Regions from separate parts of the Protofrankia sp. CiP3 genome, predicted to be linked through region 1. Evidence: riboswitches for the same ligand, from Rfam matches in the RefSeq annotation. Region 1 holds a riboswitch; each other region holds the start of a gene.
The links. Region 1 has a riboswitch for cyclic di-AMP ahead of MJ797_RS03280 (C40 family peptidase). Riboswitches for the same ligand answer to the same signal wherever they lie in the genome.
Positions count from the first base shown of each region.

Region 2: linked by a shared signal. The riboswitch ahead of MJ797_RS00500 (transglycosylase family protein) and the one ahead of MJ797_RS03280 (C40 family peptidase) in region 1 are both predicted to bind cyclic di-AMP.
Region 3: linked by a shared signal. The riboswitch ahead of MJ797_RS27285 (transglycosylase family protein) and the one ahead of MJ797_RS03280 (C40 family peptidase) in region 1 are both predicted to bind cyclic di-AMP.

Region 1 covers NZ_CAKJTM010000005.1:90,317-100,772, reverse strand. Annotated here, with positions in the region: gene MJ797_RS03310 (tRNA adenosine deaminase-associated protein) at 1-337, opposite strand, end outside; gene MJ797_RS03305 (M23 family metallopeptidase) at 712-2,013, shown strand; gene MJ797_RS03300 (Mur ligase family protein) at 2,130-3,395, shown strand; gene MJ797_RS03295 (type 1 glutamine amidotransferase) at 3,409-4,161, shown strand; gene MJ797_RS03290 (MarR family winged helix-turn-helix transcriptional regulator) at 4,125-4,640, opposite strand; gene MJ797_RS03285 (plasmid partitioning protein) at 4,914-5,570, shown strand; gene MJ797_RS03280 (C40 family peptidase) at 6,054-7,037, opposite strand; cyclic di-AMP (ydaO/yuaA leader) riboswitch at 7,223-7,393, opposite strand; gene MJ797_RS03275 (hypothetical protein) at 7,842-8,213, opposite strand; gene corA (magnesium/cobalt transporter CorA) at 8,900-10,087, opposite strand.
Region 2 covers NZ_CAKJTM010000001.1:113,056-123,511, reverse strand. Annotated here, with positions in the region: gene MJ797_RS00550 (MMPL family transporter) at 1-338, shown strand, start outside; gene MJ797_RS00545 (nucleotidyltransferase) at 335-1,432, opposite strand; gene MJ797_RS00540 (GNAT family N-acetyltransferase) at 1,667-2,179, opposite strand; gene MJ797_RS00535 (NAD(P)-dependent oxidoreductase) at 2,172-3,239, opposite strand; gene MJ797_RS00530 (CAP domain-containing protein) at 3,626-4,648, opposite strand; gene MJ797_RS00525 (hypothetical protein) at 4,931-5,368, opposite strand; gene fbaA (class II fructose-bisphosphate aldolase) at 5,500-6,537, shown strand; cyclic di-AMP (ydaO/yuaA leader) riboswitch at 7,050-7,224, shown strand; gene MJ797_RS26900 (transglycosylase family protein) at 7,230-8,096, shown strand; cyclic di-AMP (ydaO/yuaA leader) riboswitch at 8,466-8,624, shown strand; gene MJ797_RS00500 (transglycosylase family protein) at 8,631-9,362, shown strand; gene MJ797_RS00495 (DUF3151 domain-containing protein) at 9,731-10,165, shown strand; gene MJ797_RS00490 (adenosylmethionine--8-amino-7-oxononanoate transaminase) at 10,351-10,456, opposite strand, start outside.
Region 3 covers NZ_CAKJTM010000088.1:4,236-14,691, reverse strand. Annotated here, with positions in the region: tRNA gene MJ797_RS21245 (tRNA-Phe) at 99-172, opposite strand; gene MJ797_RS21240 (hypothetical protein) at 258-809, opposite strand; gene MJ797_RS21235 (alkaline phosphatase family protein) at 1,032-2,696, shown strand; gene MJ797_RS21230 (hypothetical protein) at 2,921-3,781, shown strand; gene MJ797_RS27285 (transglycosylase family protein) at 3,879-4,574, opposite strand; cyclic di-AMP (ydaO/yuaA leader) riboswitch at 4,579-4,751, opposite strand; gene MJ797_RS21220 (ATP-binding cassette domain-containing protein) at 5,018-5,734, opposite strand; gene MJ797_RS21215 (twitching motility protein PilT) at 6,245-6,631, opposite strand; gene MJ797_RS21210 (CopG family transcriptional regulator) at 6,628-6,894, opposite strand; gene MJ797_RS21205 (RDD family protein) at 7,195-7,725, opposite strand; gene MJ797_RS21200 (ISAs1 family transposase) at 7,960-8,727, opposite strand; partial or broken gene MJ797_RS21195 (transposase family protein) at 8,898-9,185, opposite strand; gene MJ797_RS21190 (hypothetical protein) at 9,956-10,351, opposite strand; gene MJ797_RS21185 (hypothetical protein) at 10,348-10,456, opposite strand, start outside.

The DNA.
Region 1 (10,456 bases):
CTGCTGGTGTCGCGCCCGCGAGCAGGTCGTCGGACTCGTCGTCGATGTTGGTACTGCCCGCCGGCGGCAGCGCACCCGCGAACAGCCGATCGGCCAGCGCCGAGGTGAACAGCACCCGATGGTCGGACAGGAACACCCTGGGATCACTGGTGTCACCGTCGATCCGGACAATGCCCAGGTACTCGTCATCCTCCTCGATGAAGGCGATGACGAGTTCGGCGGAGATGTCATGCATGAAATCCGCGAGCCCGTCAAGGTCTTCCGCGTCGTCAAGACTGATCTCGTGTGCGCTCCAGCGTCCGCGCTCGCGGCCGATGGCACTGGCTCTCTGCGTCACCGAACTCCCCCACGTCCTTCTATCGCGTCCATACCCAACTTCAGCACCCGGCTCCGTGCCTCCGCTCGGCGTTGTGGCGACCACGGTGGCCGCCCAGCCCGCGGAGCCGCCCGAGCGGTCACCGGAGCCGGTGAGCGGCTGTCCGCCGCCGCTGTCCGCCGCCGCGCGGGCTGGGGCATGCCCCGGTCGGACGACGGTCACCTTGCTTTCGCCCATCGGACGCCCATATCGGGCACGTCATATCACACCTTGCAGCACACTTGTACCTGATCAGCCTACTGGCAGACGCAACGCACCAAGGACGGCGCAATCGTGCTGTCGCGCTGTTTTCGTGCGGCCGACGGCCTGGAAGATTACTACGGGGGTGACGTTGGGTGTGGACCCAGCCGGGTGTCCGGGCGGCTGTTCCGGCGGCCGATGCTGGCACCCACCGCGGTTCGCGCGGCTCGGCCGGTGTGCCGCCGCTGGTTGCGGGCGCGGCGGCTGCGCTGTTACTGGCGGGCACAGTGGTGAGCGTGAGCGTACTCGGCGCGGGAAGTGTCAGCCTGAGGACGCGGGCTGGCGCCCATCCGCCCGTCGCGGCTGCGTTCGGCGCGCTCGTGGGTCCCCGAGCTTCGGTGGGCCCGCTGACTCACCGCGCCGATCCGTACCTGTTCGTCACCACTGATCGCAGTCTTACCCGGACTGAGATCGATCGACTCGGCCGGGCCGTGGGCGCATCCGAGGCGGTTGTCGCCGATTTTGCCGAGGTGAGTGTGGGAAGTGGCCGTACAGGCGCGATCGGGGCTGATCCAAACCTGCTGCGTACCGTCGCTCCCGCGGGCACTGCCGAGGTCACCGCGCTGTGGCAGCGAATCGCGGATGGGGAGATCGCGGTTGCGCACAGTGTTGCGGCGGCGCTGGACGTGCGGTTGGGCGGGCAGGTCGATGTCGGCCATGACCGGCCGGTTGGTTTACGGATCGGTGCGTTAGCAACAATCCGTCTGCCAGGTGTCGGGGTGGTGGTGGACCGATCCCGGTCCGCCGCGCTCGGCCTGGTCGCCGACAGCGCGGTGGCGCTCGTCGTCCCCGGGACGCCGGACCCGGTGCTGCTTGCCGCCACAGCCCGCCAAGCTGTCCAGGGCCTGCGGGTCATGTCGCTGCGGACTGTTCTGCCGCCACCCGCGGTGGCTCCCTCAGCTCCCTCGGCTTCGAGCTGGTCCGCGCCTGGAACGCCGCCACAGGATGATCCGCCCGCGCCCGGAGCGGCACCGCGATCGCCGCAGCCACCAGCCGCGGCCGATACGGTGGAGTCGGGCTGGGTGCCACCGGTGATCGGGACGATCTCCCGCGGTTTCAACCCCACCACCGGCTCCGAGCGTCACCTCGGGCTTGACATCGCCGCGCCACTCGGCACTCCCATCATGGCCGCAGCCGCCGGTTATGTACTCTACGCCGGGCCCGCCTCCGGCTTTGGGAACGAGATTGTGCTGCAGCACGGGGACGGTGTCGAGACGGTTTACGGGCACATGCGGGTCTTCATGATCCGGGGAGGAACCGTCGCGGCTGGTCAGCAGATCGCCCTGGTGGGAAACGAAGGTCATTCCACCGGCCCCCACCTGCATTTCGAGGTGCATGTCGGGGACCGCCCGGTGGATCCGTTGGCCTGGCTCCGCGAGCACCATGTCCGGATCTGACGATTTCCCGTCTTCACCGTCTTCACCGTCGTCGGCGCCTGCCTGGGCCTGGCTCCTGTGGAGATGTGCGGGGTCTCTGTAACAGGCGAGGCGAGTCATGGCACGCTGATGAGGCGATGACCACACCACCCCCACGCCGCTTCTCCACCCGGACCCGCGCCGCGCTCGCGGTGGAGAAACTCGCGTCCTCAGCCTCCCGCCGGCTGGGACGTGGATCAGGCGAGATGATCGGCGGTAAGCTCGCCCTACAGGTATCCCCGCGGATCCTCGCCGAGGTCGCGGCTGGCCGGATGGCGGTCTGCGTCAGCGGGACCAACGGCAAGACCACGACCACTCGGCTGCTGGCCCGCGCGCTGGGCACCCTCGGCCCGGTGAAGAGCAACAGCGGCGGCGCGAATATGGCGCCGGGGGTGCTCGCCGCGTTGTCCCGTCCGCCCTTCGACGCGGCCGCCGTGCTTGAGGTGGACGAAATCTGGTTGCCCAAGGTCGCCAGGCAGATCCTTCCTCGGGCGGTTGTGCTGCTCAACATCAGCCGTGACCAGCTCGACCGGTCGAACGAGACCCGGCGGATCGCGAGCCTCTGGCGTGAGCTCGGGGCGGATCTGCCCGCCGCGACAGTGGTCGCCAACGTCGACGACCCGCTGGTCGCCTGGGCCGCGTCCGGGTGGTCGAACCAGATCTGGGTGTCGGTCGGGCAGAACTGGACAGCGGATGCGATGGTGTGTCCGCAGTGTGCTCGGCTGCTGCATCGCAACTCTTCGGGGTGGTGGTGCGACTGCGGGCTGGCCCGCCCGGAGCCGATCGTCGCCGTCACCGGGCCTGGCGAACTGCTGTGGTTCGGTCGTCACATCATGGCCTCCATCGACCTGCCGGGGCGGGTGAACCTCGGCAACGCGGCGATGGCCGCCGCCGCCGCGAAGCTCTTCGGGGTCGAGGTCGCGGACGCGCTTGCCGCGATGACCGGTCTCGATGACGTTCAAGGTCGCTATCAGGAGGTCGAGCTCGGTGAGAGTGGTGTACGCGGGCGGCTCCTGCTGGCCAAGAACCCGGCCGGCTGGGTGGAGATGATGGAGCTGCTCAACACGGCGCCCGCGCGCCCAGTGATCATAGATTTCAACTCCCAGACCGCTGACGGCCGTGATCCTTCCTGGATCTGGGATGTCCCGTTCGAGCGGCTCGCGGGCCGCGACGTGCTGGTGACCGGCGAGCGTAAGGAGGACATGAGCGTCCGGCTGGCCTATGCGGAGGTTCCGCACACGGTGCACCCCGACGCCGAGAGCGCGGCGGCGACGGTCTTTGACAAGACCGTGGACGTGGTCGCCAACTACACCGCCTTCCGTGACATCCTGGGGCGGGTCGCCCCGGTGGGGACAACCAGATGACCAGGATGGCGGTATGATCTCCGACTCGGCGACCCGCATCGCTCTGATCTATCCGGAGCTGCTCGGAACCTATGGTGACGGCGGCAACGCGGTCGTGTTGGCACAGCGGCTGCGTTGGCGGGGGCTGGCGGCTGAGGTGATCGATGTGCCGGCCGGTGAGGTGGTGCCCGGCGGCTGCGACATCTACCTGCTGGGCGGGGGTGAGGACGCACCGCAGGTGCTGGCTGCTGACGGCCTGCGCAGAAGCACGTCGCTGCTGCGAGCGGTCAACGAAGGTGCTGTCGTCCTCGCGGTGTGTGCTGGCTATCAGGTGATCGGCGCATCCTTTCCCGCTGGCGACGGGGTGCATGACGGGCTCGGCCTGGTGGATGTGGAGACGCGCCGGTCGTTCGACCCGGCTGACCAGCCGGCGCCGCCCCGCGTGGTCGGTGACATCGTCGTGGAACCAACATCCGACCTTGGTCTTCCGGTGCTGCTCGGTTACGAGAACCACGCCGGGCGCACTCGACGATTGGCTGGCGGTCGGGGCAGGCCGTTGGGCGTGGTACGCAAGGGCGTCGGTAACGGCACCATAGACCAGACCGACGGCATCGTGGATCACCACGTGATTGGTACCTATCTGCACGGCCCGGTCCTCGCGCAGAACCCCGCACTGGCCGATCTGTTGCTGTCCTGGGTGCACGGCCCGCTGCCGGCGCTGGCTGAGCCGGCTGAGATACAGCTACTGCGTCAGGCGCGGCTGCGCGCTCTCGATGTCGCGTCCTGACTCCGTGGCGGCATCTGTGCTCTGTCGCGTTCGGCAATCGCCGCGTTGAGACGACCGAGAAGCGTTCCGAAACTGTCGCGTTCGTCCTTTTCCCAGCCGCTCACCAAGCCGCTGATGCTCGTTACCCGCGCTGCCCGGGTGACGACGTAGCGATCGCGTCCGCGTGCGCTCAGGGTCACCAGGCTGGCCCGGCGATCGGTGGGATCGGTGGCGCGTTCCACCAGCCCCTCGGTGGCCAGCGCGGCGACTTGGCGGCTCACCGTCGAGATGTCGAGGGCGAACACCGCGCCGAGGGTGGTCAACCGTACCGAGCCGTGGTCATACAGATAGCTGAGAAGCAGATAGGCGGAACGGTCGAGAGGCGGGCCGGAGTCGTCCGCGATGGCCATGCGGAACCGTTCGGCCCGGCGGCCGAGCACGGCCAGCTCATGCTCGATCTTCTCCAGCGCCCGATGATCGAGTGCTTGTTCATTGTCCACCTCGGCCTCATCCCTACGCCATGTCATCCGTCCGCGGCGTCTCGGATCTCTACAGATTCTTGTGGATACACCATCGGCGCGAAGCGGGTGTCCTGGGGCCGCCGCGGCGGATCCGTGGAGCGGCCGCTGGCGCCTGGCCGCGTCCGCCCGGCTGGTCGCCGTTGGCGTCAACCCGCACAGGTGTGTGCCAGAGCACGGCTGTGGTGCCCGACTCGTCCGCGCCACGTGTCGAATCTGCCGAATCAACGGCTCTCGGTGTGGTTCGGTTGTCTGGTGGCGTCGAATCCGCTCAAAGCCGGGAAAGAGCTGTGGAGCAAGAACCGTCGACGGGTGCTGGTGGCCGCTTGCGTGGTCGTCGTTGCCCTCGCCTACGGGCATCACTCACCCAAGGTGAAGACCGAGCGTGCCGAGATTCCGGCGGGCTACGAGTCCGCGGGACGGGAGCTTGCGGTCCACGCCGAGGCCAAGCCCGAGAAGCCGGTGCCGCTGCTCCTCGTCCTGCATGACGACGAGAGTGACGCGAAGACGATCGAGAAGGACAGCAAGGCGTCCGCGCTTGCTGATCAACAGAAGTTCGCCCTGGTGTATCCGGAGGCGGTGGCCAGTAACTGGCAGACCGACGGTAAGGACGCGCGGTATCTGTGGGACGTGGTCCGTTACGTCGCCAAGGAGCGATCGAACATCGATATGTCCCGGATCTACATCTGGGGTGCGGGAGAGGGCGGTCGCCTCGCGCTCACGGTGGCCTGCGGCCCGCTCGACCCCGCCCAGCAACCACTGTTTACGGCGGTCGGGACGGTGAACACGGTCGGGCCGCCCGCGTGTCCTGCACGGGTCCATGTCAAGCCAGTGACTCTTGCGCCAGGGCGGAAATGGAACGAAGCCACGACCAGCGAGCTGTGGAAATTCTCAAAGGACATCAAGGGCTAAGTGGTCGCCGAGGGCCACGCGATGATGGTGTTTTCGCGTGGCCCTCGGTCTGGAGCGAGCTGGAGATCCCAGCAATTTGCGGATCAATCCTCGACCTGCCTCGTCGGCTGTCGTTGAGAAGGCTCCCGCCGGCCGGCTTGGCCGGGGGGGGGTGGCACGGCCGACCAGCGGGAGCCCAGGACCTCCGCCGGCCAAGCGCACTGTGGGGGGGGTTCAGTGCGAAAGGCCGGGGAAGCCCGCGTTCCGCCGGGCGTTGCGAGCCGGGGGGGTTGGCTCGATCCGACCAGCGGAAGTCTTTGGAGACATCCAGTTGTGGTTTGGGGCCGCCAGATCGGTGTTTATATCGACAACACCGACCTGGCGGTGAGGTTCACGCGTAACCGGAGGGGGAGGATACGCGGAACCCGCTATATGTTTTTCAGAGGCTGCCTGCGTCAGTCATATCAGTGAGATGAAAGAGTCAATGAGCGAGGCCGCTGGCCGCTAACTGACCCGGCCGACTGAGTATGACGTGGTGTAGATATCCCTGAGCGAAACGACTTCACCGGACTTTGGTGCCGCCCACATCTTGCCACCGCCGGCATAGATGCCGATGTGGTAGATGTTTCCCGGCGTACCAAAGAAGATGAGGTCGCCGACCTGCTTATTGTACTGCGACACATGGACCGTGGCTTCGTACTGTTCTTCCGCGGTGCGGGGGAGACTGCGGCCGAGCTGTTTGAAAACATACTGAACCAGGCCGGAACAGTCGAAGGAGTAGGGGCCCTCCGCACCATACACATAAGGCTTGCCGGCTTGCTGCGCGGCCAGATAGACGGCTCTTTCACCGAGCGAGCCGACTGGCATCGTAGCATCCGCTGTATCGGGGGTGGATACCCGAAGTGCGGCAGCGGCGGCCGAGCTGGCGGCCTGCACCGGAGGCGCTGGGACCGAACTGGGCACCACCGTCATAGTACCAACGTTCGAGGAGCGAGCCGACTGCAGGGCATCCGTTCCGTCGAAGATAGCAGTGATCTGTGTGGTGGTGAGGACCTTGGCAGTGTAGCTTGCAAAGCCCTGCTCGTTGGTATACAGGTGCTTGAATGTTGCCCAGCCGTCAGGCAGCTTTACCTGAATTTTGATGAGCTGGTTCGACAACGGCGCGTGGGTCGTCCCGTCCTCGAGGGAGAAGCCCATGTCAATGGGCTGGTCGGCCTGTACTGACACGTCCGGATTAGTAACCCTGAGCGCGACACCCGACTTGGGGTGCAGGTCAGCCTGATCGATCACATGGCTGGTGATGGACCCCGGGCCAACCGAGGTGGCCGGGTTGATAACGGACGTGCGCAGACCGGCGAGTGACGCCTGGCTTCCGAACTGAGAGCCAAGGGTGATCCGGGAACTGACCGAAGTCTCGTCCATCCCTGAGTCGGTCGGGGCGCAGCCGGCCAGCGCGACGCCTGACACCGCAACCGTGCCGGTTGTCATCGCCGCGACCGCGGCACGTGCCCGGACGCGACCGGGGGCCGACGGCGGAGCGGGCGCACGGTGCCTGCCGCGGGCTGGACGCCCAGGCGTCTCGGCCTGAGGTCGCAGCGAGGACAGCGACGCCGTCGGCGACGAACATGGCCATGTTGCCGGATCAAGCTGCACATCGGGCGCAGACAAGACTGTGATCCTTCCCGTTCGCCTGCGAGGTGAGCTGTCGGGTTCGGGCTGGGCTGCCCGGTGGGCCGTGCGACCAGCACACGACTCACTTCACCCCTAGGTCGGCACCGTGGCTCGGTGCCAGCCGGTGGAGGATGGGTCCCCCGCTCCTGCCCTGGTGACGACTCGGAGGGGACACCGGGGCCGTGGGCAGGATTCGGCGTTCGGCCCGGTGTTGTCGTGACGTCGGCGCGAGACTAGTTCAAAAGGATGGTGCCAGCAAATACTAGTCCCTCACAACTACGGCGAGTACTCGCAGAAGTGACCATATCGGTTCCTCCCATCCTCCTTGCCGATCACTCGCCGCTCTATCTTGATCTGCTGGCCACTGCGGCAGGTCGCCTGGACGGAGGCTTGCCATGCCATGACCCACAGGATGCGGAAGATGACATTACGCCATAGCGGTGATGGTCTGGCGACGGGGGGGTGCTTGAGTGCCGACAGCTATATATCGCTGACATGTAGTAGCGAAAATTGTCTTAATGAATAATCTCGCTAGATTACGCACTGTGCCAGCCGTCATGGGATTTCCCGCTCCGAAATCCGCTGTGAGAGAGGATGCCCGCGGCCTGGGACGGGTCGGTGTCAGCGGCGCCGGGCGCGGGTGTCGCGGCGGGAGAGCAGGCCCGCGGTCTGCAGGACGTGCAGTTCGACCGCGAGTTCGTGAATCTCTGGGGGCAGGGAGCGGTACTGGCCGGACAGGGCCTCGACGGCCGCCTGCGCGCGATCCGCGAGATCGTCCAGTGCCCGCTGATGGGTGCGCATCTGCGCTCGCTCGTCCTGGATCGCGCGGACCGTCTCCTCCTGCCACCGCCGGGTGCGCATCAGGCGCTCGCTGGCGTCGGCGGCCTGCCGCTCGGCATCCTCCAGCCGTCCAAGGATCTGATCGAGCTGCTCCAGTCTTGTCGCCAGCTCGGCGATAAGATCGCTACGGACCGGGTATGTCGGCTGGGTCATCGGATCGCGTCGCGGATGTCGTGGATGTCGCGGATGTCGTGATCGACGTCACAGGTGATGGTGTGGATGCGGCGGAGGGCCTCGTCATCGCCACTCACGCCCGCGTTGCGACTGAGAACGGATTGTAACCGTACGCTGCCGCTAGCCTGCGGCTGGGACGGCAGTTGACAGTGAACTCCCGCACGAAGGCCTGACACAGGCGATTACGGTAGCCGACAGCGTGGTCTCCGTGAATCCCACTGTCGGGTGATATGTCGTTCTTCCTAGTATGAAATAGCTATCGAACGAAGCTGCGGTGCGGTCCTGCTGGGCACGGTATAGTCCTGACGGGCGGTATCCCAGCCGGGCCGGCGGGGCTGCGCCGTGGTAATTCCCATGGCCCGGGCCCGGCCTGTGGCACCGCGTTGTTCCGGTTGTGCTGGTTCGAACGGAGGCCACCGCGTCCGGTGGGGGCTTCGCGGCGCGGCCATCTCGGTGGATAATTTGCCTGGTATGTGGTGTTTTCAACACTCTGATCGATTTTTGTACACGGGGCACCACGAAACATGAGTTCGGCCGGTTTTGGGGCGTCAGCCACGCAAAAATAATGATCGCAGCCTTCTGCTACCGGCCGCGAAAGCCGGCAGCAATATTCACGAGCGTCCATCATGCTGTCAGTTGATATCTGAGCGTACCGCGGTACAAGGCTACAGCCAGCCATTCCGTTTGAAGGCTCGGTGCAGGGTGAAGCAGATTGCCGCCATCAGGCAGAGAGCAGCGGGATATCCCCACGGCTGCCGCAGTTCGGGCATGTGCTCGAAATTCATCCCGTAAATGGCGGCAACCGCTGTCGGAACCGCGGCGATGGCGACCCAGGCGCTGATGCGGCGCATGTCCTCGTTTTGTGCGATGGCCACCTGCGTCAGGGTCGCCTGAATAATTGACGACAGCAGCTCGTCGAATCGAGCTATTCGCTCGGTGACCTGTTCGAGGTGGTCGGCCACGTCACGGAAGTATTCCTGGATGCGCGGGGCAATCCCGCCGACGTCCGGTTCGGTGAGCGCTCGCAGCGGAGCGGCGAGTGGCGTGACAGCGTGCTTGAGCTCAAGCACCTCACGTTTGAGCTGGTAAACTTTACTGGCATCGGGCGGAATCGATCGGTGAAAGACCGAGCCCTCGGCGGCGTCGATGTCGATTTCGATCTTCTCGGTAACTGCCAGGTAATCGTCGACAATCTGGTCGCAGATAGCGTGGAGGACAGCCGACGGTCCGTGGCGGAGCATTTCCGGGTGCGCTTCCAGCCGGCTGCGCAGGGCTTGGAGCCCGCCATGTTCCCCATGCCGGACCGTGACTACGAAATCCTGGCCGAGAAACACCATGACCTCGCCGGTGTTGACGATCTCCGATGTCGCGGTCAGCTCCTCGTGTTCCACGTAACAGGCGGTCTTGAGGACGACGAAAAGGGTCTCCCCGTATCGCTCCAGTTTCGGCCGTTGATGGGCGGTGACGGCATCCTCGACCGCGAGCGGATGCAGCCCGTAGACATCGGCGATATTGGACAGTTCCGTCGCGCTCGGTTCGTACAGGCCGAGCCAGGCGAAACTGCCGCGGTGATCCCGGGCAACACGCAGCGCGTCGGTATGGTGGATCGATCGTGGATCGCGGTAGCCGTCCCGGTATATGTGACACGCGATCACTCGGCCGGGCGGTGTCGAAGGACTTTCCGGGCGTATGCGGCGGCGCTTGGGGACCATCCGGACCAGCGACACGGGCTTGCTCAGCGCGCCGGCCAGCCATCCTGCCGCGGTTGACGGATGGCTGGCGGCAGCCTGTGTGAACGGAAGCTGCCCGTTGTGCCGATTACCGCTGTCGTCAGCAGACTCCTTGTTGTTCATTTCCGGATCATCCTGTCCATGTCCTTCGGTTAATTGTTATGCGGTCGATAGTTATGCCGGTCTGGCTTTTTTTGGGTACCAGGTGTTTCGGGTGGGCGCTGGCGCATCGCCGTACCGTCGAACGGTGCTTCGCTGGCTGGCGCCACAGCATTGAGTAACCATCCTGTTCCAATCGGTTGCGGCTGGACTTTTTGCGGCCTTCTCGTCAGTACTTCTACCCGTACCTGCCTGATCCTTGTTACCGGCGGGGGTACTCGACGAGCCATCCTCCGATCATGCTCCGCTGAGAGCGTGTTTGAGATCGGGCTTGCGATCAGTGAGCCGCCTCCAGGCGCCCCTGGCAAGGCGGAAGGCTGAAGCGATACCGGA
Region 2 (10,456 bases), on a different contig from region 1:
CGCTGGTACAGCTTGCCGAGGTGGGCTTTCTGGTGGCGTTCGGCGTGCTGCTCGACACCCTGGTGGTGCGCTCGATCCTCGTCCCCGCGCTGGCGCTCGACATCGGCCCGAAGATCTGGTGGCCGAGTCGCCTGGCGACGCTACCGCCGGACCGGCTCGGGACAGCCGGCGCCGGCTCTGCCACCGACCATCAACAACGCCGAGGTCCTAGTCGGGCTTTGGGGCACACAGAGCACACAGAGCACGCCGTGACCACGCCCCGGGAGGCGGCATCCGCCATCACGGACGTGCCGCGGTCGCGAAGGGACTCTGCCACCGATATCCGCGAAAGCCCCTAACCGAAAGTCGGAAACTCCGGCCCGAATACCTGCCGCCACAGGTTGACAGCATCCTCGTGCCGGCCTGCCTGTTCCGCTTCAACAGCGTCATCAGCATGGGCACGGGCGAAACGCACCGACTCCGCAAGGGCGTCGCAGTCGCCTGGCTGCAGGTACGTCGACAGGTCACCGCCGACCTCCGCCGGGTCGTAGGCGGTGAATCCCTTGTTCTCGATGTGCCTGAAGACCTCCGCCAGCGCTTGCCGGGTGTTGAGCCCACGGTTGATCAGAATCTTGCCCGCGAGCGCCTCCAGGTGGAACGAACGCAGATGACTGCCACAGACTCGATTCCACGCCTTGAGCAGCCGAACCGCCGAGGCGACCCGCGGGCCCGCGTCCGCCATCCAGCTCGCGTGCCGCTCAGGGCGGGTCGGCAGCCATCCGCCCACACAGTCCGGCATGACATAACCAGCCCGCGGATGGTCGAAGGCGGGCACGAGATGGACGTCCGGGGCTGAGTTGTAGACGATGCGCATGGCCTGGCCACGCGTGCCGATCGTCTGGATGCGGTCACCGCCGATCGCGTTACGGACACAGAGCAGCAGGTCGCGAGAGTCCCAACGGAAGCGCTTCCACGCGCTGTTGGCGGCGCTGAACACGACAAAGATGTCAACCTCGTCCAGCGGGCGGATCATCGTGTCACGCCCCGCGGAACCGATGGTCGCCACACCGACGAGAGGCAACGCGCAGCGCGGCGGGAAGATCGCCCGCAGGGCCTGCTCGGCGTCATCCCGCCGGGCGTCGATGACCGCGCGGTCGTCGGCATTGAGGCGGACCAGGTCGTCGAGCTTGGCGAACGCACGAGCGGTGGTACCCACCAGCAGAGGGCCGGTCATGGCGCCCGTGATGGGACCGGTCTGTGGATTATGCGGATCGATACACGGATCATCCGGGAACAGCGGATTGCACGCCCCTGGCCCGGACTCGTCCGAACGGCGCCAATGTGGCGGAATAATTAGATGATCATACGTGACCTCGGACCCGCGCGGTCGCACTGGACCTGCCTCGTCCGGACTGTTCGTAAGTGCGACTTCACGCTGGGTTTCCACGCTCACTCTGAGAACCTCCCAGGCGCCTTCGCGCCAACCGTACGGTCCCCCATCCATGACACGCGCCGATGATCAACCGACACGGACGCGCGAGCTGGGCGACCGGTCCACACCGTCCCATTCGCGACATCGCATCTATGGTGCCGCATCCTGCGGCGAGGTAAACATCGGGGCCAGCTTGGTAACTCTAAGTTATGAAAATGATGAGAATGCGACCGTGCCGCCCGGACAGTGGTGACGCTACGGAGGCGGCGGCCGGAACCAGACCCGCCAACCATCCGCCAGCACTATGTCCGCGGGCACGAACGCGGTCGCCACAGCCAGCCGCTCACCCGTGCGGTCACCCACCCGCACCCGGCTCTCGACGACTACCTGACCGCGGAACTCCAGCCAGCTGGCCAGCGCCCGCAGCGCCTCGGTGGCATACCCCCGACGCCGGTAGGGACGTCCGATGGACACCGACACCAGGGCACGCCGGTCAACGGCATCCACCGCCAGCAGCCCGACAGCCGCCGAGTCGTCACCGCGTACCGTCCACGTCATCACACCGCGCCCCGCACCGGCTCGGCGGCGCAGGTCCCGCCGTAGCGCGGCGGTCGGATCGCCCGCCGCGTCGACAGCGATCCCCTGCGCCCGGTGCAGGCACGCACCCGCCAACAGCGGTCCCAGCTCCTCGGCCACGAAGCCCGCGTTCCACACCGTCAGGGGAAGCGCGAGCAGCCTGGATGTCGTCAGGGTCGGCCCCTCACCCACGGCTGGCGGGCTTCGCAACGCCGAGCAGTCCCCGCTCTCTCAGCAGCACCTCCGTGCGAGCCATCCCCTCGTCAAGGCCAACGCGGGGCTGCCAGCCGGCAAGGCGTCTGATCTTTGCGATCGAGTAGGTACCCGTTCGGGTCAGCTCCGTCAACGCAAGGGGGCCAAGATCGACATAAGATCGAGGATGCAGGCGCGAGCTCACCCGCCCGGACAACCACCCACGCTCGATCAGCAGTCGGTCGACCGAGTCGAGCGTACGAAGCACCGCCGCAGGTACCGAGTGTGGCAGCGGCAGGCCCGCCATCCGCGCATACCGGCCGAAAAACTCGGCTGCCCCGATGCCCGTGCCACCGGTGACATGCAGGATCTCACCTACCGTCGCCGGGGAGTCCGCCACCGCGGCGATCGCCGAAACAAGGTCGTCGACGTGGACCGGGCTCAGCACGCCCCGGCCAGAGTCCACCAGAACGAATCGGCCAGCCCGCAGCAGCAGCAACGGCCACAGGGTCCATCTGCCCGCCCGTGGTCCGTACGCGTCGCCGGCCCGCAGCACCGTCACCGCCAGACCGCGGGCGGCGGCGGCTATTGCCGTGTGCTCGGCCGCGGCCAGCGCGTCAGCCCGCGCCAAGCCCGTCATGGTGACGGGCACGGCCTCGTCAGCCTCGGCCGGGAAGGAGCCACCCAGCACGCTCACGCAGGAAATGTGGACAACGCGGCCGACACCAGCACGTTGGCATGCGTCCAGGACGCTGGCCGTGCCCGCTACCGTGATCCTGCGTAGTTCACCGTCCGCAAGCGGAACCGACCGGCTCGGCACGCCAGCGCGGACCGCGGTCAGTTCGCCGCCGCCGCCTGTCCCGACCGCTGCCGCATGCACGACAAGATCCGCTCCGACAAGGAGTTTCTCCCAGTCACCCGGATGGGTGATGTCGGCCACGACGATGCCGGGACCACGACGGACGTCTACCGGCACGACGTCGTAGCCGCGTAGACGGAACTCCCGCGCAACCGCGTCCCCGATGAATCCGCCAGCGCCGGTCACCACCGCACGAACCACGTCGCCCCCTCTCGCCCTGGGGTCCACCCGGTGAAACACAGACCACGGGGATCCACTTTCTCGGAAGATCGGTTCACGATCCACCGGGTTCCCTGGCCCGGACACACCCGGATCCATCAAGATCCACTAGATAGACCTAACGCACCGTCACGCCCAACGCGTCGACAGGTCGCTCCAGTCGCATGATATCGACCCTACGTGATCGGCACCCAAGAGTAACCGCTTTTGAGAACCGATGGCTGTGACCGTCCGAACGCAATTGCCGGTATCATGCGGCGTACGCCAGCACCCGACAAGCAGCGAAATATACGTTAAAAGCGACTGGTAACAGGGGACGCGGCCGAGCGGGGCCGGGGTGCGTGCGCCCCAGTCCCGCTCGGTGACTCCTAGGGCGTCCCGAAATCCTGCGTCCAGTACATCCCGTAGCTGCCCCCCACGCCGTAGCCGACGCCGATCTGCTTCAACGAGCAGTTAAGGATGTTCTCACGGTGCCCGGCACTGTTCATCCAGCCGGTCATGACCTCAGCGGGAGTGCGCTGCCCAGCGGCGATGTTCTCGGCCGCGATCGAGAACTGGTACCCGGCGGCGGCCATACGCTGGAACGGCGTCCGGCCGTCCTGGCTTGTGTGACTGAAGTAATTGTGGGTGGCCATGTCATCGCTGTGCGCCTGCGCCGCGGCTGTCAGCCTGGAGTCAACGGTCAGCGGAGCACAGCCAGCTTTAGCCCGCTCGGTGTTCGTGAGCGTTACCACCTGGGATACCGGGTCTGCCGGCGCCGCCTCGGTCGCGGCGACCGGTATGGCCGGCGCGGCCGTGCGCGCGGGACCTGTCACCGTGGCCTCCGCGCCCGCCGCGGACCGCGGCTGTGGGCTCGGCACGAACGACGGCGACGGGATGACCGTCGCTCCGGGCGACGCATGTGCGTCCGAGGTGCTTGCCGGTGCGGGCGTGTTGATGATCCGCATTCGGCTCGTCCGTACCCACGGGGTCCGCGACCCATTGAACACGGCCTCGTTCAAGGTGTATAAGCCGTCAGGTACCGAACGGGTATCGAGACTGATCTCATATGGGGCAACGGGTGCCACCCGGACGATCGTGCCGGGCCCTCGCAGAACGTAGGCCACCCACGTCTGCGCGTCGGCTGGGACAGCGGTGCGAATCTGAACGGTCCCGCTGACCGTGCCGCGGTCGACAATCTGCTGCGATACAGATTGAGCCGCAAGCTCAACCGGTGATGTCGACGACATCAGGGCCGAGGAGGCAGTCGAATTGCCCGCGGCGGCGGGCCCTCCCCCGTGGACAACCTGAGTCAGCAGCAGCCCGGTCGTGGCAAGAACAAGAACGAATACTGCCAGGACAGCGCCGGACCAGCCCTGCCGGGAACGGCGATGTCTGCGATGTCGATCCATGGAACCTTCCGTATGGTCGGTCCCCCCCGCGTCGTGTCCCCTCCGCGTCCCCTCCAACAGGGACAAGGGTAGCGAGTACTAGGCATGGTGAGCCATCTGATATCGCTTTTGACCGAATAGTCATGAGCAGATCGGGCCAGCGTATCGCTGTGCCTGAGGAGCCCGCGGACGCGCCGTATCGGATAAGCGACCAGCGACCCAGGCCAGCTACCCCCGGTAGCGCCGGAACGGACCCGCCCGCGATACCGACGACACTGGAACTCAACCGCCGCCCCGCCCCGATCAGGAACATCGCGATCGGGAACATCGCGACAGCACCGGCAGTCCAGCCGTGGTGCCCGCTCCCGCACGCCCAGGGGCAAACGTCCGCATCCGTCGGACAAACCGGGCCACAAGCCGGGCCAGAGTGCCAAAGCCCTGGTAGAGGGCATCAACACAGGCACGTGTCCGGCCGTGACGCCGTTGGAGACGGGGCCCGCCAGACCTCGGCGCGGTAACATGACCGACTACGGCGCCAGCGGTCGCGGCCAGCACGATCCCGGACGTGGGCGCACTGTGCGACATGTCCGTGCGCGGGTCTGCCGCGAGCAGGCCGGCAACGAACAGGATCGTGTCACCAGGCAGCCAGAAATCGATATCGATGAGGACGCCGCTGTCGACGAATACGAGCGTGAAGATGCCAGCATAGAGCGCCGCGCCGGACGGGCCATCCACACTCACGGATCCCAGCCCGCCCCGATGACCCGCTCATCATACTCATCGTGCGGCTTCCCGCCCATGATTGCCGAACAAATCAGTTCATTACCAACCGGACAGACACGCAACCCCGACTGCTCACAGGAGCCAGACCCATGCCCATCGCCACCCCGGACGTCTACGCGCAGATGCTTGACCGGGCCAAGACCGAGGCGTTCGCCTACCCGGCGATCAACGTTACTTCGTCCGAAACCCTGAACGCCGCGCTGAAGGGCTTCGCCGATGCCGGCAGTGACGGCATCGTACAGGTTTCCACCGGTGGCGCCGATTTCCTCTCCGGCACCAGGGTGAAGAACATGGTCCTCGGCGCCCAGGCGCTCGCCGAGTTCGCCCATCATGTCGCAAAGGCCTACCCGGTCAATATCGCCCTGCACACCGATCACTGCCCGGCGGACAAACTCGACACTTATCTGCGTCCGCTGCTCGCGATCTCCAAGGAACGGGTTCTCAGCGAAGGAAGGCCCCCCCTCTTCCAGTCACACATGTGGGACGGCTCGGTGGTCGAACTCGAGGAAAATCTCAAGATTGCCGACGCTCTCCTGATTGAATGCCACCAGGCTGAGATCGTCCTGGAAGTGGAGATCGGCGTCGTCGGCGGTGAGGAGGATGGGGTCGTCGGCGCGATCGACGAGAAGCTCTACACCACACCAGCGGATATGTGGCGAACCGCCGAGGTTCTCGGCACCGGCGAACGGGGTCGCTACATGCTCGCCGCAACCTTCGGAAACGTACACGGTGTGTACAAGCCGGGCAACGTGAAACTCCGTCCAAGCATCCTTCGGGACGGACAGCAGTATGTCGCGCGACAGCTCGGGCTGCCAGCCGATACCAAGCCGTTCGACCTGGTGTTTCACGGCGGTAGCGGCTCCGACCCGGCCGAAATCCGCGAAGCGCTGGACTACGGCGTTGTGAAGATGAATGTGGACACCGACACTCAGTACGCGTTCACTCGGCCGATCGTCGACCATATTTTCAAGAATTATGACGGAGTGCTGAAAGTTGACGGCGAGGTCGGTGTGAAGAAACAGTACGACCCACGCAGCTACGGCAAGGCGGCCGAGAGCGGCATGGCCGCCCGCGTCGTGCGGGCCTGCGAGGACCTGCGCTCCGCCGGGCGTTCGCTCACCGGCTGAGCCGGCCGGCTCACCGGCCGGAGGACGCGCGAGCATCGCTTTTCGCGCATCCTCCGGCCGCCACCGGATCCTCGTACCCAACCAGACCGGTCCGTGCGGCCCTGCCCTTCCCCGTCGTAGAACCTGTTTTGAATCACAGCCGTCGACCGCCCGGACAGAAGATTCAAAACAGGTTCCCCCAGAATGCATCGGACGATATCGTGTGAACGTCCGCTATGACTGCTGGGAACCTGAATTCGATGCGGTGCCGCGGGCTACGCAAACAACCTGTCCGGGTGCACGCGGTATTACTCGGGCCAGCTGCGGCACGGTGGCCGCCCCACCGCTGCCCGTGGTTTCCGTCGCTGGAAAGTGCTGAGCGCGCGCCTGCGTGCGTTAGCAGCCGATCTCGAGATACGGCAAGGGCGCCCAGCCCGATGTGCGCATAGTCACGAAGCGCATTCACGACTTGTTCAGCCACCAGCGATGCTGGTTATGGTCTGCGCCGTGCCCGTCGATACGGCGGGGACACGTCGGGCGGCACGCCGAATCCTGCCCGCGCCCGACGAAAACCAAACTTGCGGCAGGAACGGGGGACCCACTTCCGGGCGTCGATACCAGGCGTCCTCGGGGTGAAGCCGCGAAAGCGGCCGGGCAGTCCCAGCCCGAACCCGACAGCTCACCTCGCAGGCGTGGGGAAGGGCATTACCAATATGTCCCGTACAAGTTCTCGCGGCCGACATCGCGGAATTCGCCGGGCCCGGGTCCGTACCCGAGCCATGGTGCTGACCCCGGCCCTGCTCGCGGCGATCAGTGGTGGCATCGCGATGTCACAACCGGCCAGCGCCGCCACCACGTGGGAGGGGCTTCGCCAGTGCGAGTCCGGCGGTGACTACACGGCCAACACCGGCAACGGCTATTACGGCGCATACCAGTTCTCGCTGAGCACCTGGCAGAGCCTGGGCTACACCGGACTGCCCAGCAGCGCCTCCCCGAGCACCCAGGACGAGGCCGCGCTCAAGCTCGCCACCCAATCCGGCTTCGGCCAGTGGCCCGTCTGCGGCCGGGGCATGGGCGCCGGCCAACTCGGGGCTGGCGCCAGCTCGTCAGGCAGCGGCTCATCATCAAACAGCACCGGCACCGGCTCGTCGGGCACCAGCTCGTCGGGCGCCAGCTCGTCGGGCGCCAGCTCGTCGGGCGCCAGCTCGTCAAGTCCAGGCAGCGCCACCGCCAGCAGCGCCAGTCCAGACAGCACCGGTTCGTCGGACAGCAGCTCGTGGCAGGCACGCTCATACGGCAGAAGCGGTTCCTCGCGTTGGGCATGGCGCGCGGCGGACGCGGCCACTCCGTCGACCGCTGTCGCTTCCGCTGCCACGCCCTTCACGACCGATCTGGTCGACCAGGTGCGACCGGACGTGCGGTCATGGCAGCGGCAGATGAACGGTCTTGGTTACAACATCCAGATTGATGGTCAGTACGGACCGGAGTCGGCTGGTGCGGCGAGCCATCTCCAGGCTGACAAGGGCCTGACGGTGGACGGAATCTGCGGACCGCAAACCTGGACGGCCACCTTCAGCTGAGCCTGAACCGAACGGCTACCGCCTGACGGCTACGAAACTGATATAGACCCCGCACACGACGAGTCGGGCTGGCCACACCAAAGTGACAACAAACACAACAGATAAACACCATAACGACCAGCCCGATTACTCGTCGTTACAAAAACCCAACACAAGCAACCCTCCGGCGGAGCTTTCCCAATCGCCAGGTACAGTTCTCAGTTTGGCCCACATAGTTCATTCGGGGGATGTAGGCCAGATCCATGTAGTTCATCCGACACCCCGATTTGCTTCGAAAGAGCCAGGCTCGCTAGAGTCCTCCCCACTCGCCAGATCGGCGAGGCCGCGCGAACGGACGCCGAATCCCGTCCCCGTCCGCCGTGGCAGGACCTACCGCGAAGCCGCCAGGACGGGATCGGGGGAACCACATCCGGATACCGAGACGCCGGTGTCCTTGGGGTGAAGCCAACGACGCGCATGGGCGTCACCGGCCGGGCATGTTCCCAGCCCGAACCCGACAGCTCACCTCGTAGGCGACGGGAAGGACCGACCCACATGCCGTCTGTTGGCAGGCACCGCGCCCCGCAACAGTCGTCCACCGCAGTCAAGGTCCTGCGCACCACTGGTGCTGTCACAGCACTCGTGGGCAGTGGTCTCGCCGTCGCGGCCAGCCCAGCGAGCGCCGCGACCGCCGACGACTTCGCCAAACTCCGCCAGTGCGAGTCCGGTAACAACTATCACATCAATACCGGCAACGGTTTCTACGGCGCCTACCAGTTCGACGCCGGGACCTGGCATGGCCTGGGTTATTCCGGTCTTCCCAGCGACGCGCCACCGGCGCTGCAGGACGATGCCGCCCACAAGCTCTACAACGCTCGCGGCTGGTCCCCTTGGCCGTCCTGCTCAGTCAAGATGGGCCTGACCAACAACGGCCCAGCACCGCAGACAGCGGCAGCCGTCCCCAGCACCGAGGTGGTCCAGCAGGCGGTTGCCCCAGCGCAGCCTCCGATGACCTTGGAACGCGCGAAGGCCCAGCTGGCATCGTCAAACTTCGCCGGCACAACCCTTTCCACCGCGCTGGCCGGTGAAGTTCGCGCTGACGCTTACGTCTGGCAGAGCACGATGCGTGAGAAGAAGTTCATTCTGCAGGTGGACGGCCGCTTCGGCGGGGAATCCCAGGGTCTCGCGTCGCTGTACAGCTATCTGACACGGGTCGACGACGGACAGACCGGTGTGGTCGGCAAGAACCTCTGGGACATCACCGTCACCAGCCCGTCGGCCCTGTGAGCGCGGGCACTCGTAAGAGGCTCCAGCAGTAGGGTGTTCGATCAGACAGCGGCGTCCGGATGGATGGATCGCGAGGCTGCGGAGGGGTGCGCCGGAGGTGTTGGGCGTCGACCGACGAGCCAGCGTATCCGTGCACCACGCGGCGATGGACGGGGAGCGATGGCTTGCGGCGCCGCTTGGGCGGCGCAAGCCGGACAGTCCTGTTGCCGGGCGCTCTGAACCACAATTTTCCCGGCTGTCCGAAGACGATGTCGGCTTCGGCCCCCGATCCCGCGGCGGACCTGATGGCCCACCCCCTCCCACCAGGTCCGCCGCGTGAGAGCTCCCCATGCGATGCGGCATGAGCGCGATCCGGCAGGATGAGCCTCATGACGACATCCCCCGAACGTCCGGATCTCCTTGGCGGTCCGCCTCCGACAAGGCTCGCTCTCGATCCGGCCGCAGCCAGGGCCCTCAGCGTCGGCGATACCCCGGAGGCTGTCGCGGGCCGCTTCCCGGACTCAAGCCTCGCCTGGGCGATGTTGGCCGAGCGCTCCCTGGACGCGGGCGCGGCTGTCACGGGCTACGCCTACGCGCGGACCGGGTACCACCGCGGTCTGGACCAGCTGCGCCGTGCCGGTTGGCGCGGGCATGGGCCGATCCCGTGGTCCCATGAGCCCAACCAGGGCTTCCTACGCGCGCTCGCGGCGCTGAGCCGTGCCGCCGCCGCCATCGGTGAAACCGAGGAGGCCGCCCGCTGCCGGGAGTTCCTCGCCGACAGCGATTCCGAGGCATCCAGCGTGCTGGGCTTCACAAGCGACTGAGCCGCTTGTGGATACCGGCCACGTTGCACCGGTTATAGGGGACTGTCCGGCTCGCGCCGTCCGGGTGGGGCATCCCGTGGTTGTCGTCGGTCGACGCCCAGCACCTCCGACGTCTCCCTCCGCCGCCTCGCGATGCACGCACCCCAGCCCCGCTCCTTGATCCACACCCCTATTGCCGGGCGCTCTTAACCGACCTGTGCGGCGGCGCGCAGCGCGCACGTGATCGCGTTGATGTCGGCATCGGTCGAGATGAACGGCGGCATGGTGTAAAGGAGATCCCGGAACGGCCGC
Region 3 (10,456 bases), on a different contig from region 1:
GGCGGCAGACGGGCCGCCGCCGGGATAACGCGACGCCGTTGCCATATAACGATCAACTGATGATCGAAAAATCCTGCTATTTCCGCAGCTCAAAAGGGTGGGCAGGGTCGGGGGCGAACCGCCGGCCTTCCGCTTTTCAGGCGAACGCTCGTACCGACTGAGCTATCTGCCCCGGTGCGACCATCCTGCCATGCCAGGCCCAGCCAGGTCGCCCCAACCGGTGGGACCGGCGTCCCTTTCCGGTCCGCACAGGTTGCCTACCCGGCTGGCGTCCCGTTAGGGCTGTCGGTGCTCGAGTCGTGACGGCCATGCGGCATGTTGAGCGTTTCGTCGCCGGAGTGCAGCTTGTCGATCGTGGCTTTGCCGTTGACGGTGGTGGTGTTGAAGGTGACAGAATCGCCAACCTTGAGATCGCTCAGCTGCGCTTCACCGTTCTTGTCGATGTCGCTGTCGCTGGTGACCGCGTATTCGGTCGTGCTGCTACTGGTCTTGATGGTTACCGATGCCGACCCGACCGCGGTCACGGTACCGGTCTGATCGAGGGCGCTACCGTGCCCGAAACCATGACCGTCGCCGTCGTTGTCCGGGGCGGTCTGGGTCGTGCCGGCTGATGCGCTCGGGCTCGGGGACGCTGCGGTGGCGCTGAGGGTGCCGCCCAGAATCGCTCCGGCCAGCACGCCAGCGCCGAGCAGCCCCGCCGCCTTGCCGAACCGACGTCGCTGCGGGGCCTGGTTCGTTGGGGATTCCGAGGACGGTGGGGATGGCGGTGTCGCCGCATCCCAGCCATGCCAGCCAGGCTGATCCGTCATGTCGTGCCTCCTCCTGTACCGCCACCGTGGCGGTACCTACTCAGCGTGGTAGGTCGGGCTGGGCACTACCTGACATCCGATTAGGAGAAGTTTAAGAGGTTGGTGAAAGTCCGCTGAAACGTCTTTTCGTGTCCTGTTTACCTGGCAATCCTGCCCCGGTCGCCGTAGAGGTCTAGCAATGCGGAGGCACCCGGTGTCGCGCCGGTTGCATGAGGAGGAACTGTGTCCCGCATTTTCCCGCGGTCGGCCGCCGCCGTTACGTCCGGGTTACTGGCCGCTGCCGTCATCGGTGGGGTGGCAGCCGCCGGTCCGGCTGCCGCCACCGACAATCGTCACGGCCGCGCGTCGGCCCGACACGTTCTGTTGCTGTCCGTGGATGGCCTGCACCAGTCCGACCTGGAATGGTATGTCGCTCAGTATCCGGATTCCGCCCTTGCCCGCCTGGTCCACGGGGGTACCGAGTTTACCCGGGCGGTGACACCGGTGCCGTCGGACTCGTTCCCGGGTCTGATCGCGCAGGTGACCGGCGGGAACCCGGCCACGACCGGGATCTACTACGACGACACCTACAACTCTCAGCTGCTGCCAGCGGGAACGACATCCTGCGCTGGTGTCAAGGCCGGTACCGAGGTCAACTACACCGAGGGCCTCGACCGCGACCCCACCTCGATCGACGCCGGTGCGCAGCTGCCGGGCCTGCCCGGCGGCATCCTCGCGCTGACCGCGGCGCCGCAGACGCTGATCAACCCGGCCCTGTTGCCGGTGGACCCGACCACCTGCACGCCCGTCTACCCGCACTCCTACCTCAAGGTGAACACCGTCTTCGAGGTGGCGCGGGCCGCCGGGCTGCGCACCGCATGGTCGGACAAGCACCCCGCATACGAGATCGTCAACGGGCCGTCCGGTACCGGCGTCCAGGACCTGTTCACCCCGGAGATCAACAGTACCGCGATCGGCTTCGCTTCCGGTGACTGGACCAAGGACAACGCCGCGACGGTGCAGTACGACAGCTACAAGCTGCAGGCCGTCCTCAACGAGATCGATGGCTATGACCACAGCCGGACGACGAAGGTCGGCACACCGGCCATCTTCGGGATGAACTTCCAAACCGTCTCCACCGCCGAGAAGCTGCCCCGCTCGGATGGTCTGACCGGCGGATACCTGCCCGGCGGTGCCACCCCCGGGCCGCTGCTCGCCCGCGCGCTGGGCTATGTCGACGCGAGCGTCGCCACGATCGTGGAGGAGATCCACCGCCGCGGCCTGACCGGCAGCACCACGGTCATCCTGTCCGCGAAGCACGGCCAGTCGCCCACCGACCCGGCCGATCTCACCCGCATCGCCGACGGGCCGATCATCGACGGGTTGAACGCGGCATGGGCTGCGGGGCATCCCGGTGCGGCCCCGCTGGTGGCCTTCGCGGTCGACGACGACGTCCTGCAGTTCTGGCTCAGCGACACCTCGGCGGCGGCGGCCGCGTTCGCCCGTACCTTCCTGCTCACCCACCCGGCGGCGGGCAAGGCGATCGACGGCACGCCCCGTACGTTGGCCGCCTCGGGCCTCACGGCCGTCTACGCGGGGGACGGGGCAGCCGCGTTCTTCGGCACCCGTCCCGGCGACCCGCGCCATCCCGATGTCGTGGGTGTCGTGACGCACGGCGTCGTGTTCACCGGCGGCACCGGCAAGATCGCCGAACATGGTGGGTCGGACCCGCAGGACCGTGACGTCGCGCTGGTCGTGTCCGGCGCCGGCGTTGCACACCACGAGGTGGACGGGCACCGGGTCGAGACCACCCAGATCGCCCCGACGATCCTGGCCCTGCTCGGCCTGGACCCGGACGCGTTGCGGGCGGTACGGATCGAGCACACCCGGGCGTTGCCGCTGCGCTGAGAGATTTCTCCTCGGCAGGTCTGCAACAGCGGTACCTGACGGCGGCCGGGACCACCCCTCTCGCGTGGTCCCGGCCGCCGTCGGAAAGGCCTGGCCACCGCCCTGTGAGTACGTCGCGCCGGGGTGCCGGAGTGGTCGTCATCGGCAGGTGGTTAGATCATCAGGTGTTTGTTGTTGCATACCTGTCCGCTTTTGGTTGTGCTGTGTGCTATGGGGCTGGTTCGGTGCTGCAGTCGGTGGGCGCGCGTCGGCTTGTCACCGCCGGCGCGCTCGATCCGCGTCTGCTGCCACGGCTCGCGCGACAGCTGCCCTACCTGATCGGGCTGGCACTCGACCTTGGCGGTTGGCTGCTGTCTCTGGTGGCGGTGCGATCGCTGCCGCTGTTCGCGGTCCAGGCGACCCTCGCCGGCAGCGCGGGCGTCACGGCGGTACTGGCTGCGGTGTTCCTGCGCAGCCGTCCGGGACCGGCGCAACTGCGCGCGCTGGCGGCGCTCGGCGTTGGCCTGATCCTTCTTGCCTTCACCGCGCAGCCCGCGCCACCACATCCGGTGGGCACCATCGCGACCATAGTGATCGTGCTGTTCGTTCCCGTCCTTGCTGCCGCCGGCGCGTCGGCGGGCCGATCCCTGCGGGGAGAGCGCTCCGCTGTGGCGCTCGGAGCGCTGTCGGGGCTGGCATTCGGCGGGACCGCACTGTGCGCACGGGCGTTGGACGCCGACCACACCCTCGGCGCTGTCCTCACCGACCCCCTTTCCTGGGCGCTGCTGGCCTACGGGCTGCTCGGGATGAGCGCGTTCGGGGCCGCGTTGCAACGCGGATCGGTGACGCTTGTCACCGCCAGCCAGGGCGCGGCGGAAACCCTCGTTCCGGCAGCGATGGGATTTGCGCTGCTGGGGGACCAGGTCCGTCCGGGTTACCTCCCGCTTGCCGTGATCGGGTTCGTCGCCGCCGTGGCCGCAGCGGTCAAGCTGGCGATCCTCACCCCACCAGGGACGTTGCGTACTCGTCCGTGTCTGCCTGGCGCGCAATCCCCGCACGCGGCGACGATCCGGCGGATGCCGTCAGCGTCGTGTAGCGCGATCTAGTCGTACCGGCTCGTGGCGGAATCCGGCGAACGGCCGGGCGCCGTACGGCGCCCGGCCGGCTTCCCGGTGGTTTCCTCTCCGTTTGGTCGCCTGCCGGTTAGTCGTCAGTCGGCTGGGTGTTCTGGTACCAGGGCGACCGGTATGAATGCCGGTGGCGGCCAGTGGCGACGGAAGTGTTCCCGGCGGGGTTTCCGCTCCCGGTTCCGCTCTCACTCCCAGTCCCAGTCCCGACCGAGTCCGCCGGCGGAGTCTGGGTAGTCGCGGGTTGTGCTGAGGTATCGACATTTAGCGACTGAGAGTCGGCTGACTGTGATGGGCTGTCGGACGGTTGAGCCTGTGTGTCCGTGGATTGTGCGTGTGTACTCGCCGACGGCGACTGGGTAGCGGTCGGAGCCGTGTTGGCGACGCTGCCGACCTTTCCAGACCAGCACGACCGCGATGAAACCCACGGCGTCGTGCCCTGCTGGGCGTACAGCATCCGGGCGCGGTTCCACTGCTCGGCAACGGAGGCGTTCTGCGGCAGGCCGGTCCCGCCGACTGACTGCCACGTGCTGGGAAGGAACTGGAACAGTCCGCCGGCACCTATCGAATTGACGATTGTCGGGTTGCCGCCGGACTCACACTGAGCAATTGCCGACAACGTCTGGTCTTCCGACGGCGCTGCGCTGGCGGGCCCCGAGATTCCAATGCCGACACCGCCGACGGCGGCGGCGATGGCCGGAATTGTGATGAGTGCGCGGGTGTATTTGCTGGTTGCTCTGCTACCGCGATGGCGGGCGCGCGAACGGGACATATAGATGCCCTTTCCCCACGCCTACGAGGTGAGCTGTCGGGTTCGGGCTGGGAAATACCCGGCCGCATCATGCGGCTTCACCCCAAGGACGCCCGCTGGCGTCCGGGAATTGGTTCCCCCGCTCCTGCCGTTGTTTTGACGATCATCGGACGGGGCAGGACTCGGCGTGTTTCGTCCGATGCGCGCCCTCGTTGCGAAGGCACGGAGGAACCCTATCGGCTACAGCTGGTCGGCCGGCAAGGGGGGGTGAAGAAGGGAACATCCGAACATCGACACTTGATTTCGGTACCGATCAGCATTAATACGCGTGCGCGCGCGTTCATTCTAACCAGCCAGCATTGATGGAATGTTTCCGTGACATGGGAACCACCTTTTGACGCAGAGCATGGTGCGCTTTGCGGACAATCGGGTCGACCGGGTAGCGCCGCCGCTGGGGCGCCTACTCAAGGCCGGCGGATGCGCATCGGGTATCCACGAGCGCCCATGAGCAGTGCCGGTTTGGTCGCCAGCGCCCGGCCGAGCGCGAGCATCTGCTGCTCCCCGCCGGACAGCAGCCCGGCCGGGCGGTGCAGCAGGTCTGTCAGGGCCGGGAAATAGGCGAGGGCGCACTCGGTGTGCGCGGCCCGACGGCCACCGGCGAGCCACAGGTTCTCCCGAACGGTCAGGTCCATGAACAGTGCCCGGTCCTCGGGGATGTGCGCGAGGCCGCGTCGAGCGAGGACGTCCGGGCGGGCACCTGCGATCGAACGGCTCTGGAACCCGATTGTCCCGCCGATGACCGGTAGCAGACCGGATACAGTCAGCAAAGTGGTTGTCTTGCCTGCGCCGTTCGGACCAAGCAGAGCGACGATCTCACCGGCGTTGACCCGCAGGTTGAGCCCGTGCACCACCGGGATGCCGAGTTCCGCGTTCACATAGGTCACCGCCACAGTGGCTCCATCGGTCAGGTCCGGATAGCCGACCTCGGCGCCCTGTTGGTTGATCAGGCCGATCGTGACCGGCGCGAGGCTGGCGTCGGCAGGGTTGCCCGCCCGGCCCGCATTGGCTGCGCCGGGCGCGTTACCGACGGTCGCACCGGTCGGCGACGACGTGACGGACCGACGCAGGAGAGATGCATCCCATGTGTGCGGGCGGGACGCTAGCAGCGCCGTGTTCTTCATGGGTGGTCTCAACCGGTCAGTGCATCATCCGGGCATCCGCATCGTGCCGGAACCCCGTGGATCCCAGCACGATGCGGGTGGTGCACCGACCGCTGGAGACCGCCCATGGCGGTATCAAGTGGTGGAGGCGACACCCGACGCCCGCCTCGTGCCGGGACTCTCAGCAGGAGTTCGAATCGGGCTGTTGGGGTAGGCCAGAAGCCTGCCCGATCACAATCAAGATTACCGAGCCCTCTGCTCCCAGCACGAGGCGGGCGGTGCACTGATCGCTGGAGACAGCCGCACCCACAGCCGACGGCCGCGTCAACCGTAAAAGTCCAGCTCACAGGCCGAAATCCGGATTTTGGAGCCCCACACGATCGGGTCGGGTGTGTGGCTTCGAACCGGGCGGGGCTGGGCATCCCGAGGCTGGATGGCACCGTCCGCCGCGCCCGCATCCTCGGCGGCCTGGTCAACGAGTACCGCAACGCCACCTGACAGCCTCACAGCCGACGGTGGAGATGTTGTCTGCTATACCTTGATGATTGTGAATGGTCGGGCGTTCGGGAGATGTTCGGCCAGATGTTGAAGATCGCCGGGGTCGGATGTGTAGATGACTCCGCCGCGGCGGGCCGCTGCCAGCACGACGACGGCGTCGACTCCGTCGGTGGTGTGGGCGCGGCCAAGCAGTTCGCCGGCGGAGCGGGCTGCTGTCTGGTCGACCGGTTCGACTACACAGCCCCGGAGTAGGCGGGCGAGCCGTGCCTGGAGCGCCCCGTCGCGCCAGACCTGCCAGACGACGGGTGCCGGGACAACGGGGGCGACGCCGCCAGCCAGCGCCTTGATATGGCGAGCCCACATGCGCTCGTCGTTACGTTCGTCGGCGACCAGCGCGTCGGCGTCGTAGAGCAGGTTCACGCGATACGGCGGGGGAGTATGCCGGCGTCTTCCAATTCACGCTGAGCCTCATCGAGAACGTTTTGTGGCAGCGGGCCGTGCTCGGCCTCCCACTCCTGCGCGGCTGCCAGGCCGTCCGCGATGACCGCCTGCCGTTCCAGCCGCTCCGCGATCGCGTCGCGTACCCACGCGGACAGCGAGATGCCCGCGGTCCGTGCGGCGTTTTCGGCGCGGGCGCGGAGGTCGTCGCCGAGGTAGAGGGGCGTTGACGTTGTTCTGGCCATGTCCGCCAGCGTACCCAATGCGAATCGTTTGCGAACCTATGCTGGTCGTCGCGGTGGAGAAACGAGGAGCCGGGGCGGGCGACGGTGACCCGATCCGCGTGGTGTGACCAGTCGGCTTATCTCGGCGCGGGAAGGAGCCGCGGAGGGGATACCGCGGCCGACGGCAACGGCACGCCATCACGTCACACCGATGGCCGGAAAGGGGACTTTCAGTAGTTGTGATGCATGCCGTCGGCCAGCCGGACGCACCGGCGTCGATCTGCCGCTGTCTGGCCGGCTGGGTGCAGACCGGCTCCCCTGTTACCCGCGTAGTACGCGGGTGCCACCGGCGAAGCGGTCGTGAATGCCTTGGTCCTGCGGATCCGAATTGATCGTTACGGCGATCGCGATCCAGGCCGCCAAGACCAGCAGCGACCCGAAGAACGGGATGATGCCGAGGAGCACGAACGATTCGCGTTTCGCAGCGGAATCGATCTGGGGCCGGCCGCCGTCCGGTCCGACAACCCGCATGTTGAAAATTTTCTTGGCTGGCGTCATGCCGAGGGCAACGTCGAAGCCGACGAAGTAGGCGTACATCAGGATGGCCGTGACAACCATCCACCCGATCCCGAAGCCGAGGATGAAGAGGGCGATGATATTGACGACAAGGAGAATCAAGCCGTCCACGAAACGGGCGGCGAAGCGCAGGCCAAGCCCGGGAAGTGCAGCGCCTGGGCCCGGGCCGCCGTAACCGGGGGCCCCGTAGCCTGGCGGCGGGGGGTAGCCAGGCGTCTGGCCGTAATCAGCCCCTGGGCCTTGGCTGTACTTGTCGCTGTGCGGCGGATTGGTCATTGGTGCTCCTTGCTGGTGTCGGGACTCTCGGGAGAGACAGATGGTATATATGCGCTGAACTCATCGCCGACTGCAGGTCATGGTGGCACGTCTGGCGCTTCGCGGGACAGTGGAGGGTTCCCGTTCCCGTGGACAGCGAATTTTTGGTCCGCTGTCCACGCCGTCGCTGGACGAGAAGAATAAAATGATCTTGGATGTGCTGGTCGAGGGCCAGGGCCGTTTTAAGATCATGGATCATGATGTGAGTCCGAGGATTGCGAATGGCCGTCCCATGTTGCGGGTAGCCCAGCGGGTGGCCTCGGCAATGTCGGTGCGCCCGTACAGGCGTAGGGCGCCGATGGCGAGGTTTCGCAGGGCGGCCATGGTTCTGGGGCCTGACTTGGTGCGTACCGTGGAGTCGTCCTCGCGGTAGATGGTGTCTCTGATCCAGTGCGGCACCTCGATTTTCCACTGTCCGCGGACGGCCTCGGCGAGGATCGCGGGGGTTCCGCGTTTCGTGTTCAGGCTGGTCACGCCGAAGATCGCGACGTTCGACAGCGTTCCGCCGTGCGTGTCGGTGACTGTGCGTTCGATGAGGAACACCTGTTGGATGTGCGGGAACGGCAGGTCGGGCGGGGCCGGCATAACCGGGAGGGTGCGGGTTTCGATTCGGCCGTGTCCACGGTCGGTGGTGGTGTGGGTGACCGGTACCTCCCGCCAGGCAAGGGCATCGAGGGTGGCGAACAGGCCAGGCAGGTTGTCCTTGACGCAGAACACGAAGTCCGCGTCGCGTTTGTGTAGGTACTGGGCGTGTTTGCGTTGGGTGTGCAGGCAGCCTGCGGTGATCAGCATCCCGGCGATGTTCAGGGTGTCCAGCAGCGGCACGAACATCGGGATCTCATTCGTTGTGTGATGGACGTCGACGTGAGCGAGGAGCAGACCCTGCTGGTGGGTGTCGGCGGCCAGCAGGTGCGGGGCGTTGTCGTCGGCGTCCTTGGTGCCACGGACCCGTGTGCTGTCCACCGCGAGGACCGCCCTCGGTGGCCCCGCCACTGCGTGCTTATCCGCCCGTTGCTCGGCAGCCTCGCGGGGGCCGCCCGCCCGCGGCCGGTCGGGTTCCTCGGTCGACCGGGTTCCCCGGGGGTGTCCACGGCGATGTCGATGCCCGCCCGCGCCGTCAGCCACAGGCCCACAGCGGCGTCCACCGTGACCGCGTCGGTGTGGGTGACCGCCTGCCAGATGGTGCTCTTCGGCGGCACCGCCGCTGGTTTGCCGCACCGGGCGTACACCTCGCGCAGGAGCTCCGGCGGTGTGTCGGCGACCCATCCGGTGACCGCGATGAACCCCCGCATCCCCGCCATGACTGCGGCAGCGCACAGGACCAGCACCGCCGCCAGGGGATGCTCCACCCATTGCTGATGACGGGGGTCGCCCAGCACCGCGAAGTGATCGACCAGGTCCACGACCGTCGTGTCCAGCATGGGGTTGTCAAGGTTGTCGGGGACAGCGTCGCGGGCGGACAGGGACGACACCAGCACGGCCCAGGTATCCGCCTCGTCAGCGGACACGGTGGCAGAATACACGGACAATGAAACTCCGGTTGCGAGAGGTCTTGGCGGACGTCTCGTGCTACCGGAGTTTCGTTCTATCTACCCAGCCAACACGCCATGCGGTACTCCCAACGAGTGACTCCGCGGGATGGAAAGATCATTCATGCTCCTCGGACTCACCACATGATCCACAATCTTAAAACGGCCGTGCGGACCCACCGTGGCGGTCGCGTCCGCCATTCTCATTCCCGCGAGGTCGCGTCGTTGCGGCGACGACATCGACCTTGATCCCAGAGGGTCAGTGCACCGTCCGCATCGTGCTGGGATCCACGGGGTTCCGGCACGATGCGGACACCAGGATGATGCACTGACCGGTTGAGACCACCAACTGTTCGCTACACTGTGCGACCTTCGCGCAGCCCTGGTTCGGATGCCCAATCCTGCGTATGGCGTCGTCCCCGACGCGCCGAAAATGACGGTCCGAAAGCGCGCCCGGGAGGGTGCGTTGACTCGTGGTCAGCTGGCCATTGTCGATCCGTCCCGCCGTCTACTATGCCGGGGGCCAGGCGATCCCCGTCGACAGCTACTGACCGCCGTCCTGGTAGCCGTCGTTTCCGGACGGACAGGGGTGTAGCCAAGGTAAGGGCAATACCCACCATTGATCTTGTAGGGGAACGCCTTCCCTGCTGCCGTGGTGGCTGTCAGAGGGGGATGGCCTCGACCGCAGTGTCGGCGTAGCGTGCCGGGTCGATGGTTACTATCGGTACCCGGATGGTGGCGGCGGTGCTGGCTGCGTGCAGCGCGGGCCAGCTGAGGCGGGGGTGTTCGGTGCGGAGCTGAGCGACCAGGGCGGTGCGGGACAGGCCGACGATCTCGATGGCGCCGATCGGGCCGCCGGTGACCAGCTCGGCGAGGTGGCCGGCGATGGCCGGCCGGCGGACGGCTGCGGAAGCCAGGCACAGGGCGGGTATAGCGATGGCGGGGCGGCGGTCGATCGCTGCGGCAAGCAGCCGGGACAGCTCTCGGCGGTGGTATTCGGCGCCATCATCGGTGAGCCCCGCGATCAGGGCAAGATCGTCGAGGACGTAGCCGCTCACGCTACCGCGGCGGTGCGGTGCGCGGCGACGGCGGCCAACGCGACACGGGTGAGCACGTCGACCGGGTCGCGGTCGTCGTGGCGCAGCTCCGCAGCGGCCTTGGTG